Aridibaculum aurantiacum: one gene and its partner. The protein of the gene in region 2 interacts with the protein of the main gene of each other region in a pairwise test. Links are inferred from orthologs where the notes say so. Each region holds a gene or a part of one and is shown on either strand. Other genes may lie near its edges. The genes, in order: priA and J4N22_RS00160.

Evidence for each region.
Region 1: the proteins of J4N22_RS00160 (region 2) and priA interact in binary tests that used the Escherichia coli proteins (3 or more experiments, as listed by UniProt). The link is inferred for Aridibaculum aurantiacum from one-to-one orthologs.

The regions. Positions count from the first base shown.
Region 1 is NZ_JAFEWC010000001.1:2,646,487-2,657,511, reverse strand. What follows is about bases 5,027-8,110. They hold priA (replication restart helicase PriA), read right to left. Parts: upstream 7,776-8,110; coding sequence 5,277-7,775; downstream 5,027-5,276. Other genes in these bases: J4N22_RS11135 (zinc-dependent peptidase), read right to left, coding at 7,850-8,110; J4N22_RS11145 (agenet domain-containing protein), read right to left, coding at 5,027-5,181. Also shown: J4N22_RS11175 (hypothetical protein), read right to left, coding at 1-60; murB (UDP-N-acetylmuramate dehydrogenase), read right to left, coding at 100-1,116; J4N22_RS11165 (NAD(P)H-binding protein), read left to right, coding at 1,148-1,816; J4N22_RS11160 (nucleotidyltransferase family protein), read left to right, coding at 1,922-2,212; J4N22_RS11155 (HepT-like ribonuclease domain-containing protein), read left to right, coding at 2,205-2,537; J4N22_RS11150 (DUF3095 family protein), read left to right, coding at 2,629-3,831; more of J4N22_RS11145, read right to left, coding at 3,862-5,026; more of J4N22_RS11135, read right to left, coding at 8,111-8,785; J4N22_RS11130 (DUF2130 domain-containing protein), read right to left, coding at 8,785-10,059; J4N22_RS11125 (dihydrolipoamide acetyltransferase family protein), read right to left, coding at 10,363-11,025.
Region 2 is NZ_JAFEWC010000001.1:27,770-38,568, reverse strand. The notes cover bases 5,408-8,265. They hold J4N22_RS00160 (single-stranded DNA-binding protein), read right to left. Parts: upstream 7,127-8,265; coding sequence 6,689-7,126; downstream 5,408-6,688. Other genes in these bases: mutY (A/G-specific adenine glycosylase), read right to left, coding at 7,289-8,265; gldE (gliding motility-associated protein GldE), read right to left, coding at 5,408-6,606. Also shown: purH (bifunctional phosphoribosylaminoimidazolecarboxamide formyltransferase/IMP cyclohydrolase), read left to right, coding at 1-169; J4N22_RS00190 (DMT family transporter), read left to right, coding at 207-1,136; J4N22_RS00185 (polysaccharide deacetylase family protein), read right to left, coding at 1,160-2,452; J4N22_RS00180 (LutB/LldF family L-lactate oxidation iron-sulfur protein), read right to left, coding at 2,508-3,884; J4N22_RS00175 (DUF3109 family protein), read right to left, coding at 3,946-4,530; gliding motility lipoprotein GldD, read right to left, coding at 4,627-5,250; more of gldE, read right to left, coding at 5,260-5,407; more of mutY, read right to left, coding at 8,266-8,371; J4N22_RS00150 (HU family DNA-binding protein), read left to right, coding at 8,589-8,882; J4N22_RS00145 (tetratricopeptide repeat protein), read left to right, coding at 8,984-9,826; J4N22_RS00140 (Rne/Rng family ribonuclease), read left to right, coding at 10,176-10,799. UniProt on the Escherichia coli protein: Plays an important role in DNA replication, recombination and repair. Binds to ssDNA and to an array of partner proteins to recruit them to their sites of action during DNA metabolism. Acts as a sliding platform that migrates on DNA via reptation.

The DNA of each region.
Region 1 (11,025 bases), 2.6 Mb from region 2 along the record:
TGCTGAAGAAGAAATAGAAAGACCTAAAAGAACAGAGGATACTAATAAGAATTTTCTCATAAACAATTTTTACATGTACAATGAATGCGTATGCCGCAGTTAAATAATATTTACTTCTCTCTCTAGGATTATGCCAAACCTATCTTGCACACTTTGTACGATCTCCTCGGATAATGCATAAACCTGGTTGCCTGTGGCGTGGCCATAGTTTACCAACACCAGCGCTTGCTTAGGATGGCATCCTGCATCACCTGTTCTATAACCTTTCCATCCGGCTTGTTCTATCAACCATCCAGCGGCCACTTTTGTTTGCGAAGTGCCGGCAGAATAACCAACAATGGCGGGGTGTTGCTGTTTCAGTTGTTCAAACTGTTCGTTAGGTATAGTCGGATTTTTAAAGAAACTACCGGCATTTCCAGTCACTGCAGGGTCAGGTAATTTGCTTCTCCTGATATTAATAACAGCTTGCGAAATAGCAGCTATATTCAACTGCTGCACGCCCATTGCATCAAGCTCTTGCTGTATAGCTCCATATGACGTATTGAAGTTGGCTTGTTTGCTAAGCCTGAAGGTTACGCTAGTAATGATAAACTTGCCTTTGTATTTCTTTTTGAAGACACTCTCACGGTAACCAAATTCACAATCTTCTTTATTGAATATTACTGCCGTATTATTGGCAATTGAGTAAGCTTCCAGTTCATGAAAAACATCCTTAATTTCTACTCCATAAGCGCCTATGTTTTGCATAGGACTAGCGCCTACATTACCGGGTATCAGGCTTAGATTTTCTACTCCCGCATAATTATTTTCAATGCAGTGCAGAACAAACTGGTGCCAGTTTTCGCCGGCTGCAGCGCGTATATAATAATGATCAGCGTCCTCATTCACACGCTCAATTCCCGTTAGTTCATTCCTTAGAACAAGCCCATTGTAGTTAGAGGTAAACAATACATTGCTACCGCCACCCAGTACCATGTGAGGCTGGCTGTTGAAGAGAGGCGACGTGACCAACTCCTGCAAAGATTCCAGTGAATTGAACGAAGTGAAAAACCTGGCTGTTACATCTATGCCGAAAGTATTGTAAGGCCTGAGTGAGATATTTTCTTGAATTTGCATGCTGCTCTTGTAGGGCGCAAAATAAACAATTATGGCACTAACCGCAGTTGTATTAGGAGCTACAGGCCTTATTGGTCAACAGGTAGTACAGCAGTTGATAGCAGATAATGGGTACGAAAAAGTAAGGCTGTTGGTAAGGCAACCTATAGATATTATGCATAAGAAGATTGAGGTGGTTGTGGTTGATTTCAACAACCTTGATGATTACAGGCAAAAGCTTGGAAATGGTGACTGCATCTTTTGTTGTATAGGTACAACCCAAAGCAAAGTGAAAGGTGATAAAGCAGCTTATCGAAAAATTGATTTTGATATTCCTGTTCATGCAGCTCATTTTGGTAAGCAGGCCGGCTTCCATACATATGCACTTGTTTCGTCTGTAGGTGCTGATGTAGCTAGTAGTAATTTTTACCTGCGGTTAAAAGGAGAGGTGGAAGAGGCTATAACAAAAAACGGTTTTGAAGCCTTACATATTTTCAGGCCGAGCCTGCTGCTGGGCCAGCGGAAGGAAAAACGTTTGGGCGAGGGGATAGGCAAGCTGATCTATCCAGCCATCGGTTTCTTCTTTGTTGGTAAATGGAGAAAGTATAAAGCCATTCAATCTGCAGATGTAGCACGTGCCATGGTAGCGGCTGCAGCCAGAAGTGAAAGCGGTATACATATTTATCATTATGATGAGATACTGGCGGTAGGCCGTAGTTAATGAGAATGCTGCTTAGGAACCTAAAGCAATGAATGAATTTTCTTTTGGTTTCCACGAGTTACTGCCAATAAACATATTCCCAGGCAACTTTCATAAATTTGGTAGATGGAGCAACTAACAGAAATAAAAAATGTTTTGCAGCAGCTCAAGCCTGAGTTAGCTGAAAAGTTCCATGTTCAGTCTATTGGATTGTTTGGCTCTATCCTAACAAACGATTTCTCAGCTTCAAGCGACATAGATATTATTGTAGATTTTGATCAGCCTATTGGGATTGAATTTGTTGACCTTGCTAATTACATGGAACAGCGCCTTCAAAAGAAAGTTGATCTTGTGTCACGAAAGGGGATCAAAGACAAGTATTTTAAAGCTATAGAACAAGATATTGTATATGTCTAAGCGTAATCCTAAACTGCTTGTTGAGGATATACTGGGTAGTGCACAAAAAATACTTGATTACACGGTGGGTCAAACATTTGAAGCCTTCACTAATGATGCTAAAACAGTAGATGCAGTGATTCGAAATTTTGAAATAATCGGTGAAGCAGCTAACCGTCTTCCTGGTGAATTCAAGTCACAATTTCCTGAGATCGATTGGAACCGTATTCGTGGTTTTAGAAACAGGATAGTTCATGATTATTTCGGAATAGACCACTCAATTGTTTGGCAGATCAAAGAAACATTTGTTCCGCAGTTGATTGCTCAACTTAAATCTATCCCCTAGAAATTAAATCTATAATTGACTATATCCCTCTCATGTTTTTCTAAGTTTATCATGCTTCAGATTTTGTGCACTCATCAGGTAAGATATTTGAATGGGCTTACTAAACGACCATTTGCAGGTGTACTCAAACAATTTCTACAAAAACTTACCAACATCCACCAGCAGCCTTCATGAATTATTTAGAAGTGGTGGATTTGTAGATGTACCGGATGATTGGCATGTGATCATCGCTGATGTAAAAAATTCTACTGCTGCCGTAAGTGCCGGTAATCATAATGATGTAAATCTTGTTGCAGCCAGCTCACTCGTTGTAGCTCTCAACATAGCTAAAGATGCCGAGGTCGAAATTCCTTTCTTTTTCACGGGTGATGGGGGAACTGTATTTGTTCCGCCTGTTATACTAAATGATGTTCTGAAAGGATTGCAGATACATAACAACAACAGCATCCAAAATTTCAATATTGAATTGCACTCAGGAAGTTTATCTATTGCAAGTATCAAAGAGGCAGGTCATGCAGTAAGAATTGCCAAAGTGCGGTTTGGTAATAGCATAAGTAAGGCAGTGGTGATAGGAGATGGGCTGCAGTATGCAGAAAAGATCATAAAAGGCGCCGGTGAAGAAAAAGGCGCAGCGGTTGATGATCCTGCTTTGCTGAACATGGAGGGGCTTGAATGCAGGTGGGATAAGATAAAACCAATAGCGGAAGACAACGAAGTAGTTTGCTACCTGATAGAAGCGGTTAAACCTTCTTTGCAAGCTGAAGTGTATGCGGATGTACTGCAAAAAATGGATGAGATATATGGAGCCATTGAAAATCGCAATCCTATTTCCTTTGAACGACTAAAGCTGATGTTGAGCGTAAACAAGATCAAAAAGGAAATGATGGTGCGGTTCGGTAGATGGAAGCGGAGTTATTTGATTTCTACTTTTCTAAAAACATTTATCGGGAAGTTATACTTCAAGTTCAACTGGAAGGTGAATAATCTTCGTGGACAGGAATACCTGAAGCAGGTAATTACCAATGCAGATATATTAACCATTGATGGCAGGATCAACACCATCATCTCCGCCACCAGGATCAAACACAGTGCTTTTGTTGCCTACCTTGACCAGCAAGAGCAAATAGGCCGGTTGGTATTCGGCCACTTTACCAGCAGGGAAAGCGTAATGACCTGCTACATCGGTAACAGGAATGAAAATCACATCCACTTTGTGGACGGAGCAGACGGTGGCTATACTGAAGCAGCAAAAGAATTGAAAGGTAAAAAGCGACTTTCAGCAATAGGGCGGTAGCAGCTAAAACATTCTTCTTGAGGCCTCAACTTACTTCAATCGATAACCTTCTTTATAAGTCTGGTTCTCCGCCTGCAGGTAGATGATGTCTTTCTTAAAATGTGCAACCGTTGATGCATCATTGGCAAGGTATACCTGCCAGTCAGCGCCTGCATCACCCTTCAGTACAGTAATGCCCGGGTGATTTGCAGCTGGTATCCATCTTCCAGTTATTGTTTTGCCCGAAAGTTTCCAGCTATAAGTGCCGTTAGCATTTATGGTGAGTGGTGGCTGAGATGCACCACCAGTAACTGTAGTGGTTACTTTATATCCATCCGTTCTGTCTATCATTGCTACTGGTATGCGTATTTCCCAAACACCTTGGTATTTTTGTGTCCACCACGGCTCCCTTACCAAGCCAGCAACGTCTTCGTGCCAGGTATAGTTCCGGGTGCCAACTTCATCTCCTGTATATTCATCCAGCTCCACGGTTACATATTGTTTGTCGAAAATGGTTCCTTTCTTTCCTATTTCTTTTATAATGGCATAGCGCCACGTATTTCCTGCTTGTTTTGCTATCACTTTATCTCCAACTTTGAAACGAGGAAAACCGGTTGCTGTACCATAACCTCTTGCTTCTACTTCTTTTGTAGCATTTAGCCGATGCACTTTTGGTGCAGGCTTACGAAGCTTTTCAGCTGTAACCCAGGTATCCCAGGCACGACTAAAGTTGTCATAAGTAATAAAATACTTTCCGTCTTTTACCTGCAGAACTTTACCGTAATACCATCTGCCATCAGAAAAAATGTCCACCATTTCGCCGGCAGCATAAGTAGTTGCTGGCGTAACAGAACCTGTACCATTACCGCCGCCGGTACCACTGTTCCCGTTATTACCTAAGTTGCCTGTATTACCTGCTCCACCTGTATTGCTTCCGTTGCCATTGCGTGGCCGCAGCCTGTCGGCATTTACCCATACATCCCATACACTACTGTATTCATCGTACCTAAACTTGTACTTGTTATCTTTTACTTCCAATATTTTTCCAGGATACCATTTGTTATCTGTGAAATATTCAACCATCGCTCCTGCAGCAAAGGCTGAAGTACCAACTTGATGGGCCGTAGGTGTAGCAGTTGTGAGTACGCGTAATTTGTCGGCCTTAACCCATGTATTCCAGACATCACTGTAGTCATCATACTTCACGTAATATTCATCTCCTTTTACTTGCAGGATGCTGCCTTTGTACCAGCTACCAGAATAAGATATTTCCACTCGTGTTCCAACCTTTAGTTCTTGAGCAAAAGATTGAAGTGCAGAAAAGAAACCAAAGATTAACAGCAGGAGTTGCAGGTAAAATTTTCTAACCATGGTAAATTTTTTGGAGGGGTTGAAAGTAGAAAAAATTATGATTTGAAAACCACTTTGTTCGAAGCTGTACCAGTAGCTTTCATACATTAGCCATCTTAATTAGCATCCACATCTGGTATGATGCTAACGCTGCGGTAGCGTTTGTTGCTTTGGATGATGACTACCTGTTGCAGTATCTCCTGCTTGCATTCTTTAATAAGCTGTGCCTGTCGCGGTAGTTTCAGTAATATCTCAAACAGGTACTGGTTTCGCACCCGGTTGATCACTGGTTCGGCTGGTCCACTTAAGTACTTTTCATATTTCGTTTTCAGGAATTGCGCCATTATGTTGGCTGCTTCCTCAGCAATGTTCTTTTCCTTGTGCTTGCACGTCACCTGGATGATGCGTGAGAATGGCGGGTAAAAGAACATCTTCCTGTTCTCGATCTCGTACTGGTACATTTTATCATAATCGTGCTCCTGTACAAACTTCAATACAGGATGATCTGTTTTGCTTACCTGTATCAGCACTTTACCACGGTCGCCGCGCCTGCCTGCCCGACCGCTAACCTGCTCCATTAGCTGGAAGCCTCTTTCGTTTACCCTGAAGTCAGTAAAATTCAAAATGCCATCTGCATCCACAATTCCCACCAGGTTTACATGTTCAAAATCTAGTCCTTTTACCACCATCTGTGTACCTGCAAGAATGTCTATTTTCTGCTGCTCAAAAAGCTTTATAAGAGCATCGTGGTCATTCTTGCCTTTAATGCTGTCGTAGTCCATGCGGGCAACTTTGGCTTGTGGGAAAGCCTCCACCAGCGCCTCTTCCAGCTTTTCGGTACCAAAGCTTTTTTGAACAAAATTGTGGCTGCCGCATGCTGCACAGGTTATAACTACCGGGTACGAGCTGCCGCAATAGTGACACTGCAGCCGGTTCTTTGCTTTGTGATAGGTGAGGGTAACGTCGCACTGTTCGCATTGAGGAATCCATCCACAGGTGCCACAGAGCTGGTACGGCACATAGCCACGCCTATTCTGGAAAAGTATCACCTGCTTCTTTTGCTCCAAAGCATCGAAGATGGCGCCCAGCAGGGGAGGGGTTAGCAATATTTTTTCTTTATCCCGTGGAAAAATGGTTTTTACATCAACGATCTCTATCTCCGGCAGTTGAACATTTCCATACCGCTGCGTTAGATGAACAAACCCGTATTTGCCTGTTTTGGCATTGTGGTAACTTTCTATAGAAGGCGTAGCACTTCCGAGCAGAACCTGCGCGCCATATAAAGCAGCATAATAAATGGCTGCATCGCGGGCATGGTAGCGCGGTGCAGGATCTTGTTGTTTGAAGGACGGATCATGTTCTTCATCTACAATCACAAGCCCGAGATTTTTGAAAGGCAGGAAAAGCGATGAGCGTGCTCCGAGCACCACTTTGGTATCTCCGCTTCTTATCTTATTCCATATCTCCACCCGCTCGTTCGGGTTGAATTTTGAATGATAGATGGTGATATAGCCGCCAAAATAGATCTGCAGCCGGCGGATGATCTGTGCCGTAAGGGCTATCTCCGGCAGCATATACAATACCTGCTTGCCTTCTTTTATCACCTGCTCAATAAGCTTGATGTATATCTGTGTTTTGCCACTTGAAGTAACTCCCTGCAGCAGGCACACCGGCTTTTCCATCAATGACTGCTGAATTTCTGCTGCAGCATGTTGTTGTACTTTTGATAGTTCAAAATCAATCTTCACATCTTTAGGCAAACCAGGCAGCCGGTCCAGCGAACGCTTTTCCAGTTTCAGGATATGCTTATCAGCCAGTCCTTTTAAATGCGCCGCAGTTGCATTGGCTTTTTTCAACAATTCAGGTTGTGTTACTTCACCTGCTGTTTTCATCAGGTGCAGGTAAGCCAGCAACAATTCTAATTGTTTTGGAGCTTTATTCTTGCTCCAGTCGTTTAGCAGTGTTGCCAGGTTTTGCTCGGTGTGATAGTCAGGATGGAGCAGAACATAGGTCTCCTTTTTCTCCTTGTATTTTTCTTTTAGCGCCTCCCAAACCACGCATACCCCTTTTTCGATCAGTTTCTTTATCACCGGGTATACGTGCGATGCATCCAGTATCTGTTGCACCTCGCTTAGCTTCAACTCCTTTTTTATTTGCAGCGCCTCAGTTACCAGGTATTCCTCATCACCCAGATTGGAATAATCCTCACCAAATTCTTCATTATAAGACAGGATAGTTTCGCTCGACAACTTGAGGTGCGAAGGCAGCGCCGCCTGCATCACTTCTCCTTCTGTACACATGTAGTAATCCGCCAACCACTCCCATAGTTGTAGTTGTACGGGGTAAACGAGTGGATCAGCATCCAGGAGGTTTATAATCTCTTTAGGTGTGAAAGCAGCCGGCTTTTGATCGTGAATGATTTTTACAATACCTGCGTAACGCTTGTTCTTGCCTAATCCGACCTCTACCCGGCAACCCTGCTGTATCGCCTTCTGCAGGTGCGATGGTATAGCCCAGGTGTAGTTTTTCGGAAGCGCCAGTGGCACAATAACCTCTGCATACAATTGTTGTTTAGCAGGAAAAAGAGTTTCACTGGTTTCTGGAGCCGCGTTCATGAAGTGCAAAATAAGAAGGAAGTACTTGTAAAACGAGGTTGAGCAGCAACTATAACAGCTTCATTTTTAAATCCTCATGCAATCTTCCTGTTGAGAAAAGGTAGCTGCTGCCAGATCTTCCTCTCACCTTGTAAAAGTGGTGTGCGTTTGTTTGCTGGGTCCTGCTGTAGCAGGGTACACAATCCCTGGAAAAGATCAGGGTAGAAAAGCTTCATCTGCACAGGTTTTTCAAAGAAGATCTCCAGGCTTTCAGCCCAAAACTCCTGTAGATCCTTGAAAGCATTATCGGTAAAAAGCTGGTGCGCGTTCATCCTGGCGGTGTAGTAATTCTTCTCGCATCTCTCCATCACTTCGTTGAAGTTGTCAACAAAAGGTCGGTGCTTCATCAGGTCTGCAATCATGTGCTGGTAATAAAGAGCATGCGCCATTTCGTGCAGTCCTACATTTATACCGTCGGCATATTGGTAGTTGGTTAGAAAATGATTCCAAGCTACCGTAATTGTTTGCCCCTGCACATGGCCAGCCAGTATGCGCAAAGAATCGTCAGCAAAGTAGGCTTCGGGATGTATTTGTATGTACCGGAAGAAAGGCAGCATGTACCGCTTAAGCCCAAAGCTTATCTGGATGGCAGCTGCGCTCATCAGCACCGGCATTTCTTTAAAACCTTCGTGGTGGCGGATGATGAAGATCTTTTCGCTCATGAAATTCTCCAGCCGCCTGGTGAACCGGAACTTGAGCGGCTCACTCAGCGACTGGTAGTAAGGGAAATATTTGTTCAGGATCTTTTCTATCTCCGGCCTTTTGATGCCGAGGTTCCAGCCATAGTACACCAGGTAGTCGGGCTGCGCCTGGATAATATGTTTTTGGTAGCCGATCCTGCGGTGCCTGGCTTCTAAATAATGAATAGTGGCAGCAAGTGCATAGATCACGCAACCAAAAATGATGCATCCTAACAAGGCGTCTAAACCACCTGATGGCTCTGTAGTCTGGTTATATTGAATAAGTAGCATTAATCTACCAGTATGGTGTCATTTTCTTCCAGCAGGTTCAGGTTCACTGCATCGGCCCCGGCTATACCTTCTATAGAACCACGGATGTGTGCCGCATTCAGCAACACTTTTTCCAACTGCTTTTCACGTGCTTTCCATAGCCGCTCCATTGCATCGCGCTCTTTTTGAATGCTCATGCGCATGCTCATAAAACCTTCCCTGATCGCGTTCCACTGCTCTGCAAATTCATTGCTGGTGAGATAGTCGTACAGCATGTTCATCTTTTCACCCTTGTTTTCCTGGCTACAGGTAAGTGCAAAAACCTTTTGAATACTTGTACGGAGAACAGCAGAAAGGCTTCTTACTTCAGCAAATGTGCAGATATATACACCATCTTTTTCACCAAACCTTTCCATGTCTTTGGGCAGAGCCTGAGTTACAATTACTGCAATATCTGCACCCTGCGAACGCATATCCGCTTTCAGTTTATCTATCCAGTCGTTGGCAAAGTCTTTGGTACGCTTGCTCTCGTAAATGATCTTCCCACACTCGTTACCAAAGGGGTTGCATACCACCTGGATACAATCTGCACCACGTACTCCTTTGCCCACAGGTACTATTTTATCAAATGGAAAACCGGTGCGCAGGATCTCTTCCAGCATCAGCTCCTGGACCTCACCCTGCAGTTGCATGCTGCCTTGTTCAGCTTTGCGGCGCATTTCCTCTGCCAGCTTCTTCTGGTCCTCCAGTTGTTTCTCTTTCTCTGCAAGCCGTAGCTTAAACTCATCTTCTATCTGCTGTATCTTCAGTTTCTCCACCTCGCGGATTTCTACCGAAAGTTTCTCTCTTTCCTGCATAAAACGTTTTTGCATTTCCAGCTCCAGCTCCTCCTGCTTTACTTTAAGTGCCTGCTCTTTCTGCATGAATTCCAGCTCTTTACGTCTTGCTTCCTTCAGCTTCTCTTCACCATCGTTCAGCGATTGTTGCAGCATCTTTAGCTGGTTCTCAAAATCTGAGGCTACAGATTTGCGGATGCTATCCTGCAGTTCCTGCTGCAGCTTTTGCTTTTCTACCTGTAATCGGTGTTGAATTTCCTGCTCCTGCTGCTGCTGTTGTTTTGCCAGTTGTTCTTTCTGTTGTTGAATGGCTAGTTTGTCTTTGTCTACTTCCGCCTTTAGCTTTTGCCATTCCGTCGCCATTTTTTGGCGAGCCTGTGTTTCAAAATCTTTCATGAAAGCTTCTCCTGGTTCAAACTTGGCGAGGCAACTTGGGCAACTAATCATTAATGTGGACATAACGTGCAGTTTTACTAAAAGTATTAGCAATACTACTGAATATGTAGAAAATGTTGATGATTTGTTTTACCACACGGTGTTTATAACTCAGCTGTAGGTAAATGTAAAAGTGCATGTTACAGAAATTCAATTAAGTAGAAGCCTTAAATGCTATTGTACATCAGGAGTAGCAGCCATACTTTGGATAAATGCGCAACGGAAACAGGAGAATGGTAGCAAACTAGTGACATAAAAAAAGCCATCAACAAATTGATGGCTTATCAAACAAACAAGTTATTTACCTGCAGCAGTTGCTGCTATTAACTACCATTTGCGGTTGATGTCCCAGTTTTCAAATTCCTTAGCTACTTCAGTAAGGAAGCTGGCGCCGATGCTGCCATCAACTACGCGGTGGTCGTAGCTAAGCGACAGGTACATCATGTGACGAATTCCTATGGCATCACCTTCAGGGGTTTCTAAAACTACCGGACGTTTTTTTATAGCGCCGACAGCAAGTATAGCTACCTGTGGCTGGTTGATGATTGGAGTTCCCATCAGGCTTCCAAAGGTGCCAACGTTGGTCATAGTGAAAGTGCCACCTGCAGTATCGTCTGGTTTCAGGCGGTTGTTGCGGGCACTATCAGCAAGTGAATTGACAGATTTGCTCAGGCCAACCAGGTTCAGGTAATCTGCATTGCGTATAACCGGAACGATCAGGTTACCACTAGGTAAGGCAGTAGCCATTCCTATATTGATGTCTTTTTTTAGGATGATGCGATCACCTTCTACAGAGCAGTTGATGTAAGGAAAGCGCTTGATCACTTTGGTGATGCACTCGATGAATAGCGGTGTGAAGGTAATCTTCGTGCCCTCTTGCTTCTCGAACTGGCTCTTTACGCGGTTGCGCCATACCACCATGTTGGTCACATCTGCTTCAGCAAAGCTGGTAACGTGCGGGCTGGTTGCCTTGCTCATCACCATGTGCTT
Region 2 (10,799 bases):
ATCAGATGCTTTCTTTCCTTTTAATGATTGTGTACAGATAGCTTATGCTGAAGGTATCCATGCTTTCATACAACCTGGTGGCTCTATTCGGGATAAAGACAGCATTGACTATTGCGTAGAAAAGAACCTCGCAATGGTAATGACAGGCATGCGTCACTTTAAGCATTGATTTTGCAGCGCAGCAAAGGATAAATTCCACAGGCAAAATGGACAAGATAGAACCGGCAGCAATAGCGTTGGAGGAGCCAAAGCCCACGAACAAAAAAGCTTATTTGGCACTTGCAGCTATCAGCCTGTTTTGGGGTAGTACCTGGGTGGTAAGTAAAATAGGCGTGCAAGGAATTCCTGGTCTGCAGCTCGCTTACATCAGGCAATTTTGTGCGGGCCTGATCTTTCTTTCCTTCTTTAAGCTAAAAGGCGAACCTTGGCCAAAGCTCGGAGACTTCAAGTGGCTGCTGCTAATGTCTCTGTTTATGATTGTGCTAGCCAATGGCATTACCACCTGGGGCATCAAATACGTGCCCAGTGGAATGGCTGCTCTTATAGGAACACTGTTCCCGCTCTTCGTAGTTATCATAGAAATGATCTGGTTCAGGAACAGTCCAAACAACAGGTTTACTGTATTAGGAATGATCATGGGCATTGCAGGCTTGAGCCTAGTGTTTTACCAGAACGCGTTTCATCACCAACCTGATGGGTATGTGTTCGGCATATCGCTCTGTTTATTTTCTACTATTTCGTGGAGTATAGGAACAATATTAGTGGCAAGGTCAAAGTTGAAAATGAACCCTTACTATGCAATGGGTTGGCAGATGTTCCTCGGTTCGTTCCTTATATACCTGCTTGCCATCTGCACCGGAAATAATATACCTTTTAGCGCAGTGCCGACTCAATCCTGGATGGCTGTTTCCTACCTGATTGCTATTGGTTCAGTTGCTGCCTTCGTCGGGATGATCTACACTATGAAACATCTCCCGGTTGCCATTGCCTCCCTTTACGGCTACTTTAACCCTATCATTGCTTTACTCATTGGTGCAGTAGTACTAAAAGAAAAACTTACGTTCACCATCATCATTGGTTCACTGGTAACACTTGTGGGTGTTTACATCGTGAATAGGAGTATTAAGAAAAGATGACCACTGCTATAGGTGCGCATTGGTTACACCATTTCTTGTAAAAAGCGCTCATACATTTTCCGCCATTCAAGCTGTGCAGGCTCCATCGAAAGAAGGTGATTATGAAAGATGGTGATCATGTGTCCATTTACCTGCTTTACCTGCTCGTAGTATTGTTTCAGTTCATCAAAGGCTTGGGCTGCTGAATAATGCTGTTCAAAAAGCGAATTAGCTTCCATGTAGCAGAAAGGAAAAATCAGCAGGTTTGACTCTTCATCCTTTTCTAGATCGTACCATTTGTATGGTAAACAATAAGAAGCCCTAAATCCATTGATGCTCCCATAGCCCATCGAATAATCTTCTTGTATACCTGCAGCAAGTAAACGCCTGTAGGTTTTGGGCAAAGTCATGCGGATATAATGCTGCCTGCTTTTTACAACATTACCTGCAAGTGATGCAAGAAGATGTATCTCTTGTTGCAACTTATTATCATCATCGCCACTCTGCCACGAAGGATGAATGCCTGTATTATACTTCTCTGCATGCCGTTTTACCAGCTGTTGGTAAGCTGAGTAAGAAGGAAGAATATTCTTGTCGTAGCCTTTGTTTTGCTGTGCTAATAAGAAAAAATAAATAGGCTGCAGTTGATGGACCCGGTGCAGTTCATCCAGCCAATCATATACATCAAATGGATCTTTTTGCTTACCCAGCAATACACGCAGCCTTTGGAATACATCTTTGATTCGGCCTTTGGTTAATGCCTTTGCAAACCCGCCTGCATTTCTCAAAAATCCTTTATGCCGGTAGCCCCAGGCAATGTCTATATCGTATGTGGGAGTAAAAGCAAAAGATGGAGGAGAGAATTGTAATGCAGGAAACTTCTGTAATAAAATCTTTTCAAATCGCTGAAGCCAAAGGTTTATAAGTGGCTGGTGAAGAAATCCATTTCTATACGCGATGCTATTCTCATGTGCATACCTGCCATACATATCCTGCTTGTGCGGAAGGTATTCTTCGTAACGTGTAAGCAAATAGAAAGCTGCAGCAAAAACATCAAAAGGTAAATCTCCACCAGAGGCAAAAAAAGCTTTTACACCGCTCCATTCGAAACATGTAATATCCTGTTGATGTACGCCTGTTTTATATAATAGAGAAACAGGTTCTATCCAAACCTCACCTGTTGTTAATCGTTCATTGGAGTAATTGATGCGCGGCCCCGCAAAAGCAAGGTATTCTTCTACATGCGTGGTGATCTTGTATTCAACACCCATAGCCGCCGATAAAGTGGAGAAGATGTATTGAGTGCGGGCTGTTGAACTAGGAATGTAAATAAGCATTAGCATCGGTAGGCTCAAGATATACCATCTCTACTTATCACAGTTGAAACATGCTCTATTCTCCATTCTTCTCCTTCCACAATTCATTGAAGGTTTTCTGCGAAAAATCAAGATGACCTCTGTGGGCAGTCCACGGCTTGAAGATCTTGTTGATCACCATATTCTTCATTTTACCATTACCCATATTCATCCATTTCCGGTTCATCATGGCCATCTTCCAACCTTTCCAAGCAAACTTTTCGCTCAATGAAGCCATTCCAAATTCAACCGATTCATGCCTGTTCTCTAACAGCAATTCATGCAGGTTGATACGCACCGGGCATACCTGTGTACAGTTGCCACACAACGATGATGCATAACTTAAATGCTTAAAGTCATCCATATCCTTCAGGTGTGGCGTGATCACACTGCCTATCGGGCCACTGTAAGTTGCTTCGTATGCATGACCACCAATGTTCTTGTAAACAGGGCATGCATTTAAACATGCACCGCACCTAATGCAGTACAATGCTTCACGAGTGGTGGGATTGGCTAAAAGATTTGTTCTGCCATTGTCCAGCAGTATCACGTACATTTCTTCCGGACCATCTACTTCATTTGCCTGCCGGGGACCACTTATTATTGAATTGTAAACCGTCACTTTTTGCCCAGTACCAAAGGTTGACAACAGCGGCCAGAACAAGGCTAGATCGGCCATCGTTGGAATAACTTTTTCAATGCCTACAATTACAATATGGGTTTTTGGAAATGCGCTACTAAGTCGGGCATTGCCTTCATTTTCTGTTACGGCTACCCCTCCAATATCGCTGATAATGAAGTTGGCTCCCGTAACACCCACTTCGGCGGCCACATATTTCTCACGCAGCTTATGACGCGCTACTATAGTAAGTTGTTCGGGTGTAAGATCAGGTGAAGTGCCTAGTTTTTCTGCAAATAGTTTTGCCACATCCTCCTTGCTTTTGTGCATGGCGGGAGTTACAATATGATACGGCGGCTCGTCATCCAGTTGTTGTATGTATTCACCCAGGTCAGTCTCTACGCTTTCAATTCCTTGTTTCTCCAGGAACTTGTTCAGGTGAATTTCTTCGGTGACCATGCTCTTGCTCTTCACCACTGTCTTGCAGTTCTTTTGCTTGCAAATGGCGCCTATTTCTTTTAGTGCCTGTTCTGCCGTTTCTGCCCAGATCACTTTTCCACCTCTGTTGGTAAATTGTTTTTCAAACTGCTCCAACTGCTGATCTAAAGTTTCTATAGCGCGCCATTTGGCATTCTTTGCCCTTTCCCGCGCCAGTTCTACATTGGTAAACTGCAGTTTGCCTACAGGCACTACCGCATTGTATTTACTAATGTTGAAATTGATCTTTCGCCTGTGCTCGAGGTCGGCCGCCTTTATGGTACTTTTTGCTATAAAAGATGCAGCATTATCATTCATTGCGGTACAATTAGATGCTCAGTATTAGTGGAGTAGGTTTAATAAGAAACACATGGTGATCTTACTTACTCGCTTCCATGTATTTTGCTGTGGCTTCCAGTGTTTCGTAAAACTCTTCGCCATACTTCCTGGTAATAGCTTCTTTTAAAAAGATATAAGTAGGAACTTTTAATTTTTTACCAAGCTTACATGCCGCAGCGCATAGATCAGGACGTGGTTCGTAGTTCACATATTCCGTTTTGCCGTCCCTGCTTTTATTAATCCTGATGGGAAACAGGTGGCAACTAATCGGCTTTTTCCACGAGATCTTTTCGTCGTTGTAAGCCTGCTCAATGGCACATTTTATAATTCCTTGTTTGTCCCTGTAACCATAGGCGCAGATCTTACCACCAACTGTTGGTGTTACCCAGCCAAACTCCTGGTCGTAAAGGTATTTTCCCTGGCGCTCTATTTCACGCTTACCCTCTTCGGTCATGTAAGGTTCAACAAGCGCGTATACTTTCCGTAGTTCTTCCAGTTCACTCACCTCCAGTGGAGCACCGGCATCCCCGTCTTCGCAGCATCCACCTTTGCACTTGGTAAGGTCGCATACAAACTGCTCTTCTACTACCTCGTCACTTACCAGTACATTGTCAATAGCTATCATAGTATAATTTCTTGCGGCGAAGATAGTTTTTAAATAAGCGGTAGAATAAACATCAGTAGAAAACGAAACTAAAGCCAGTTGAGCTACATTGTTGGTTTACTTCCATTTGAAAGTATTGATCATGTGCTTCAGATCTTCCTGCAGAAAACGATTTACCACCAGTAACGAATCTTCGTTGGGCGTAGCATCGAAATACAATGCCCCGCGCAAAAAATGCCTGGTAGAGTCAGTGAGGAAAAACTGGTTGCCTGTAGCTACATTACCCCCTACCTTAAAATAAACACCATGCACTTCATTGGGCGTAGTGATGAGGGAATCATTGATGCTGTAGGCTTTAAGCGTATGCTTATTGGTCATGGTGTAAGCATCGGTAACCAACTTGTCGAAGTTATTCTTACCAATTTCCTTATAGCTAATATGCACCTTGCCGTTGAACTGCGGGTAGTCTACATTTATCCACCACGGGTTTTCAGTAGCCTCTCCAAAGAAGCTGGTATCTTTTACAATGTTGGCATACACCGGATATTCAAACTGGTACGGGTAGCCCGGCTGATCGAATAGCTGGTATTTCTTTTCAGGAAAATTTATTTTAAAATATCCTTTAGGCTTTGCTGTGTAATCGCTGTTACATGCTGAAATGGTGCAACCGAGAATAAGGATAACAAGAATAAGTTTGAACATATTGGACAAGAACAAAAGAGAACGCATGTAAAACTTCATCTTTCAAAACTACACTTCCTCAGGTGCTTGTTGCTGAATGGTGACCTTAATTTTTTGCAAACGATTTTTCTCCACTTCCATTACGGTAAATAGAAAATCGCCTGAAGTGATTACCTGGTCACGGTGCGGAATATCACCTGCAAGTTCTAATACCAGTCCTGCCAGCGATTCACTTTCTCCGCGCACTTCATCAAAAGTTTCCGATGGCAGTTCCATCAGCCTGCAGACATCGTTGATCATTGTCTTGCCTTCAAAGATGTAATTGTGTTCATCTATTTTAACGTGAGCAATGTCCTCTTCATCAAATTCATCTTTTATGTCACCAATGATCTCTTCCATGATATCTTCCAGTGTAACGATACCGCTGGTGCCGCCAAATTCATCTACCACTATAGCAAAATGTATTCGCTTGGTCTGGAAGTCCTTCAGCAGGTCTTCTATCATTTTTTGCTCATGGATAAAGTAAGGAGGACGCATGATCGGGTGCCAGTCAAAGTCATCGGGCTTATCTAAAAAAGGAAGTAGATCTTTCGTATGAATCATACCAACCACTTCATCCATATCTTCCTTGAAAACCGGTAACCTGCTATAGTGCAGCTCTTCCACCTTTTTCACCAGGTCGCCAAATGTGGTGTCATATTCAAGACCGCTAACATCCAGCCGCGCTTTCATAACTTGCTTGGCTGAAATATTACCAAACTTCACAATCCCTTTCAAAATGTTCTTTTCCTTGGCTGATGCTTCCGTTTCGGAAGTAATATCAATTGCATGATCAAGTTCTTCTAGGCTATAAGATGAGCTGGATTTCTTTGCTAGTTTACGCTCTATAAAATCGGAGGTAAAGACGAGTCGTTTACTAAAACCTCTGAAAAGGTAAGAGATGGTTTCAACTAACGGCCCGGCATCTTTTGCAAACCTGATATTATTTTGAGTAGCCATTACTTTAGGCATTACTTCACCAAAAAGCACCAATAGAAAAGTAACTGTAACTACTTTGATCAAAAACTCAACCCACCATAACTGGTTGTTGAGCGGTATCATTTCATCTATCACAAAGTTGGAGATGATGATAATAGCAATGTTGACAAAGCTATTAGCTATCAGCAATGAAGCCAGCAATGTTTTAGGCTGTTCAAGCAGGTCAACTATTCGTTTGTACGAACGTTGCTGCTTGGTCTTCAGCATATTTACATCTTTGTATGTAAGCGAAAAAAATGCAACCTCAGCTCCTGAAACAAAAAACGAGATCACCAGGAAAAACAGTAGCAGGAATATTAAAATAGTAGTAGCCTGGGGGGTGATGGCAGCAAAATAAGCAGGAAGAAATTTATAAATAAGTACCGAGTGATGATCCAAAATCAAGTTTTTGATGAATAATAACTGGCGCTTAAAAAGTTTGCCAGCATGTTTTTGTACACAAATATATAAATGGGTTCACTTAAAAAGGAAGATCTTCCGAAGGTTCACCTATGGGTGGCATGTCTGCACTGGTCATACCTTCTAGAGTATCGTGATGTGCAATGTTATGTAAACCATGGCCTTCGCCGCGCTTATCCAGCATTATCAGGTTGTCACCAACAACCTCTGTAGCAAATTTTTTATTTCCTTCTTTATCCTCCCAACTGCGGGTTCTTAATCTACCTTCTATGTAAACAAGGCTTCCTTTGTGTAAGTATTTCTGGGCAAGTTCTGCAAGTCCGCGCCATAGCACTACAGTATGCCATTCTGTTTGCGAAACAAGCTTGCCCCCACGATCCTTATAGGTCTCCGTAGTTGCTAAACTAAATTTTGCTACACCAATGTTTCCTTCCAGGTATTGTACGTCCGGATCTTTACCAAGATTGCCAATTAGCATTACTCTGTTTACACCTCTCATGATGATCTTATTTAATGATTAATCGCCTGATGATAGGTTAGCCTTTTAAAATTAATTGTTTTTGCGACACAATTCAAGGTGAAAAAAAAAATTGTTCTTTTTCTAATATATGAATCAAAACAAGTGTACATCATGCGTCTTCGTCCATGCAATTTTTCATTTCTAACCAGCAGATTGAACCAGTGATTGTATATGAGGAACAAAGGCTTTTAAGGTTTTTGGAAAAGCTATGTCATCCATCTTACCCGGGTCTATTAACGAAAACTCATTTAGCGTCTTTGGATGTTCATGCACTCGCACTATCGCAAGCTGTATTACAAGTGATTGATGGGTTAGTTGTTGCTTATGTTCCTGTATTATTTCAAGTAACGAGAAATCTTTTATTTCAATTTGATGTAATAGCTTTATAACCTGCGGTCTGGTCAATTGTTGCCTTTTTGAAGATTCAATCAAGTAGAACTCATGGAGGTTTTGCCAGATGTCTTTACCCAACCTTTGGCGCACCATTACGTGCCCCTGGTATAAAAAAACAAAGTAGTAAAACCAGCGATGCTTTATTACCATCACCTTTTCTTTTACAGGCAGCAGGTCAACCTTTCCTTTTTGATAGGCGATACACCTGTATTGCAAAGGACAAGCTTCGCAAGCTGGCTGTTGAGGCGTACATACGATAGCTCCGAAATCCATGATAGCTTGGTTATACTTGGCCGGTTCGGGTTGGTATAAAAGTTTAGTAGCCAACTCATTGAAGAGCTGCTTTCCTTTTGTGGAGTCTATAGGTACACTTTCCCCAAAGTATCTTGACAGCACCCGGTACACATTACCATCCACAACGGCATGCGGTAAGCCAAAAGCAAACGAAGCAATGGCGGCGGCGGTATATGGTCCAACTCCTTTTAATTGTAAAAGTGTTTCGTAAGAAGATGGAAAATGACCTTGAGCAGCCACCTCTCTGGCAGTAGCTATTAAGTTCCTGCACCGGGAATAATAACCTAAACCCTCCCATAGTTTATAAACCTCCGTATCAGGGGCACTGGCTAAGGCTTGTATGGTAGGAAACGCAGATACAAATCTTTCGTAGTATGCAAGACCTTGTGCAACACGCGTTTGCTGAAGAATAATCTCGCTTAGCCAAATTTTATAAGGGTCTTTTTCACCCTTCCATGGCATGGTTCTTTTATTTTCAGAATCATGCCAGTCTAGAAGTTTGTATATGAATTCGTTCTGGAAATAAGGCTTATTCATGTGCAGGTTTTTCATAGGCTATAAAAGATGTTTATGCATCAGCTAATAATTATATAAGTCAAATAACTATTTGATTTACAGTGCGCAGCTACATCTTTTATTTTTATTTTTGATGTGTAATGCTATTAATAAGGGTTCTAAATATTAAAGCAGAAATTCCTGGATAGAAGAAAGAAAACCCAGGCAAAGCTGCTAAAAAAAGAAAAACAAAAACCCAATGAGAAAGTCAGATCTGATAAATCAAATTTCTGAAAAGACCGGCATTCCAAAAGTGGATGTACTGGTAACATTAGAAACAATGTTCAAGGAGGTGAAAGAAAGCTTGGCCAACGGGGAAAACATCTACATCCGGGGTTTTGGAAGTTTTATAACTAAAAAACGCGCAGCCAAAATTGGTAGAAACATCAAGCGAAATGTTGCCGTAGAAATACCGGAGCATTTCATTCCTGCCTTTAAACCGGCAAAGGAATTTGTAAGCGAGGTAAAAAATAAAAGAAAAGAGGAAGCCTAAAACTTCCTTTTTTAGTTTAAGCCATCAGCTGCTTTTAACGTATAGCTTTACCAGAATGAAAGGCATTTAGTATACTTTTGCCGCCAAATTAAAAGCCTTTCGTGAAAAGACAGCAAATCCTACTGGTAACTTTTGGTGCTATTGCCACAGTGTTACTCTTCTTGTTTGGCAATACTGTTCCTGCTAAAAAAGTAGCCACAGTAGCTGAAAATACGCCACATACAGAAAAAGCTGTAGATATAGATGATCTACTGAAACATGCCAAAGAAAGGCTGAATATGGACCAGATCCAACGTGTTACAGCCTTAGAAAATTCAGTAGTACGCGGCGACGTAAAAAATCAACAACTTAAGGCATATCAACAACTTGCAGCCTTCTGGGGCGATACTGCCCGCCTTTTTGAACCATATGCACATTATACCGCTGAAGCGGCCAAGTTGGAAAATTCTGAAAAATCCCTCACCTTTGCTGCCCATTTGTTTTTAAACAACCTAAAAACAGAGAGCGAACCAGCTATGCAAACATGGTTGGCAAGCAATGCGAAAGTTCTTTTTGAGCAAGCGTTACAACTCAATCCTGCTAATGATAGCAGCAGAATTGGCTTAGGTGCATGTTATATTTTCGGACACATCTCCAACAATCCAATGGAGGGTATTGGACCCATCAGAGCTATTGCTGAAAGGGACCCGGATAATATGTATGCGCAGCTAATACTGGGATTGGGTGGTGTACGAAGTGGACAGTATGATAGGGCTATTGAAAGATTTACAATAGTAATGGCCAACGAGCCGGATAACCTGGAAGCCGCCATCAACCTTGCAGAATCGTACGACAGGAAAGGAGATAAAGCAAATGCCATTAAGTGGTATACCTATATCAAGGATAAAATTCCAAATCCTGAAGTGAAGAAAGAACTTGAACAGAGGATAAAGACATTGAAATAACCGTTTTTTTATATTTTAAATAAATTAGAACATGCCTTGCGGAAAGAAAAGAAAGCGTCATAAAATTGCTACGCACAAGCGTAAAAAGAGACTAAGAAAAAATCGTCATAAGAAGAGAAAGTAATCTTTTCTTTTTCTGATCCTGTCATTTCCTTATGCCGGAGATTATACCTTGATCTCCGGCATTTGTTACTTTCTACTGGTCTTACCAACCATCTTGTTTTGCAACTTTTACCTTTTCCTTATCAATCTCAATTAAAAGTGGCAGGATACCTCTGTGTTGGAACAACACGAGAAGAAGGATTTGCTCCTTTGCGGGAGCAGTGTGTGAATTTTTAAAAGTTGCGTTTTGAACAAAGAATTAATTATAAACTCTACCCCACAAGGGGTGGAAATAGCTTTACTTGAAGATAAAAAGCTTGTAGAGCTACACAATGAGCTAACAGATGCCACTTTTGGTGTTGGCGACTTGTACCTGGGTAAGGTGAAAAAACTTATTCCCGGTTTAAATGCTGCCTTCATAGATGTTGGTTTCGAAAAGGATGCCTTTCTTCACTATACCGATCTCAGCCCATATGCCCGTTCTATTTTGAAGTTCACGCAATACGCGATGAACGATAAGAGCGAAGGTGGTTTTGACTTCAGTAAGTTCGAAGTGGAACCGGAGATTATAAAAACCGGTAAAATAAATGAAGTACTGGGTGGCAAGCCAAACGTATTGGTTCAAATTCTAAAAGAGCCAATTGCTGCCAAAGGACCACGTTTAAGCTGCGAGATATCTCTACCTGGTCGTTTTGTTGTACTTACTCCATTCAATGATATAGTTGCTGTTTCTAAAAAAATACATAGTAGCGACGAGCGAAAGCGCCTGCAGAAGATTGTAGAAGCCATCAAGCAGAAAAATTATGGTGTGATAGTACGCACCGCCGCCGAAGGCAAGAATACTGCTGAACTTCACGAAGATCTTACTACA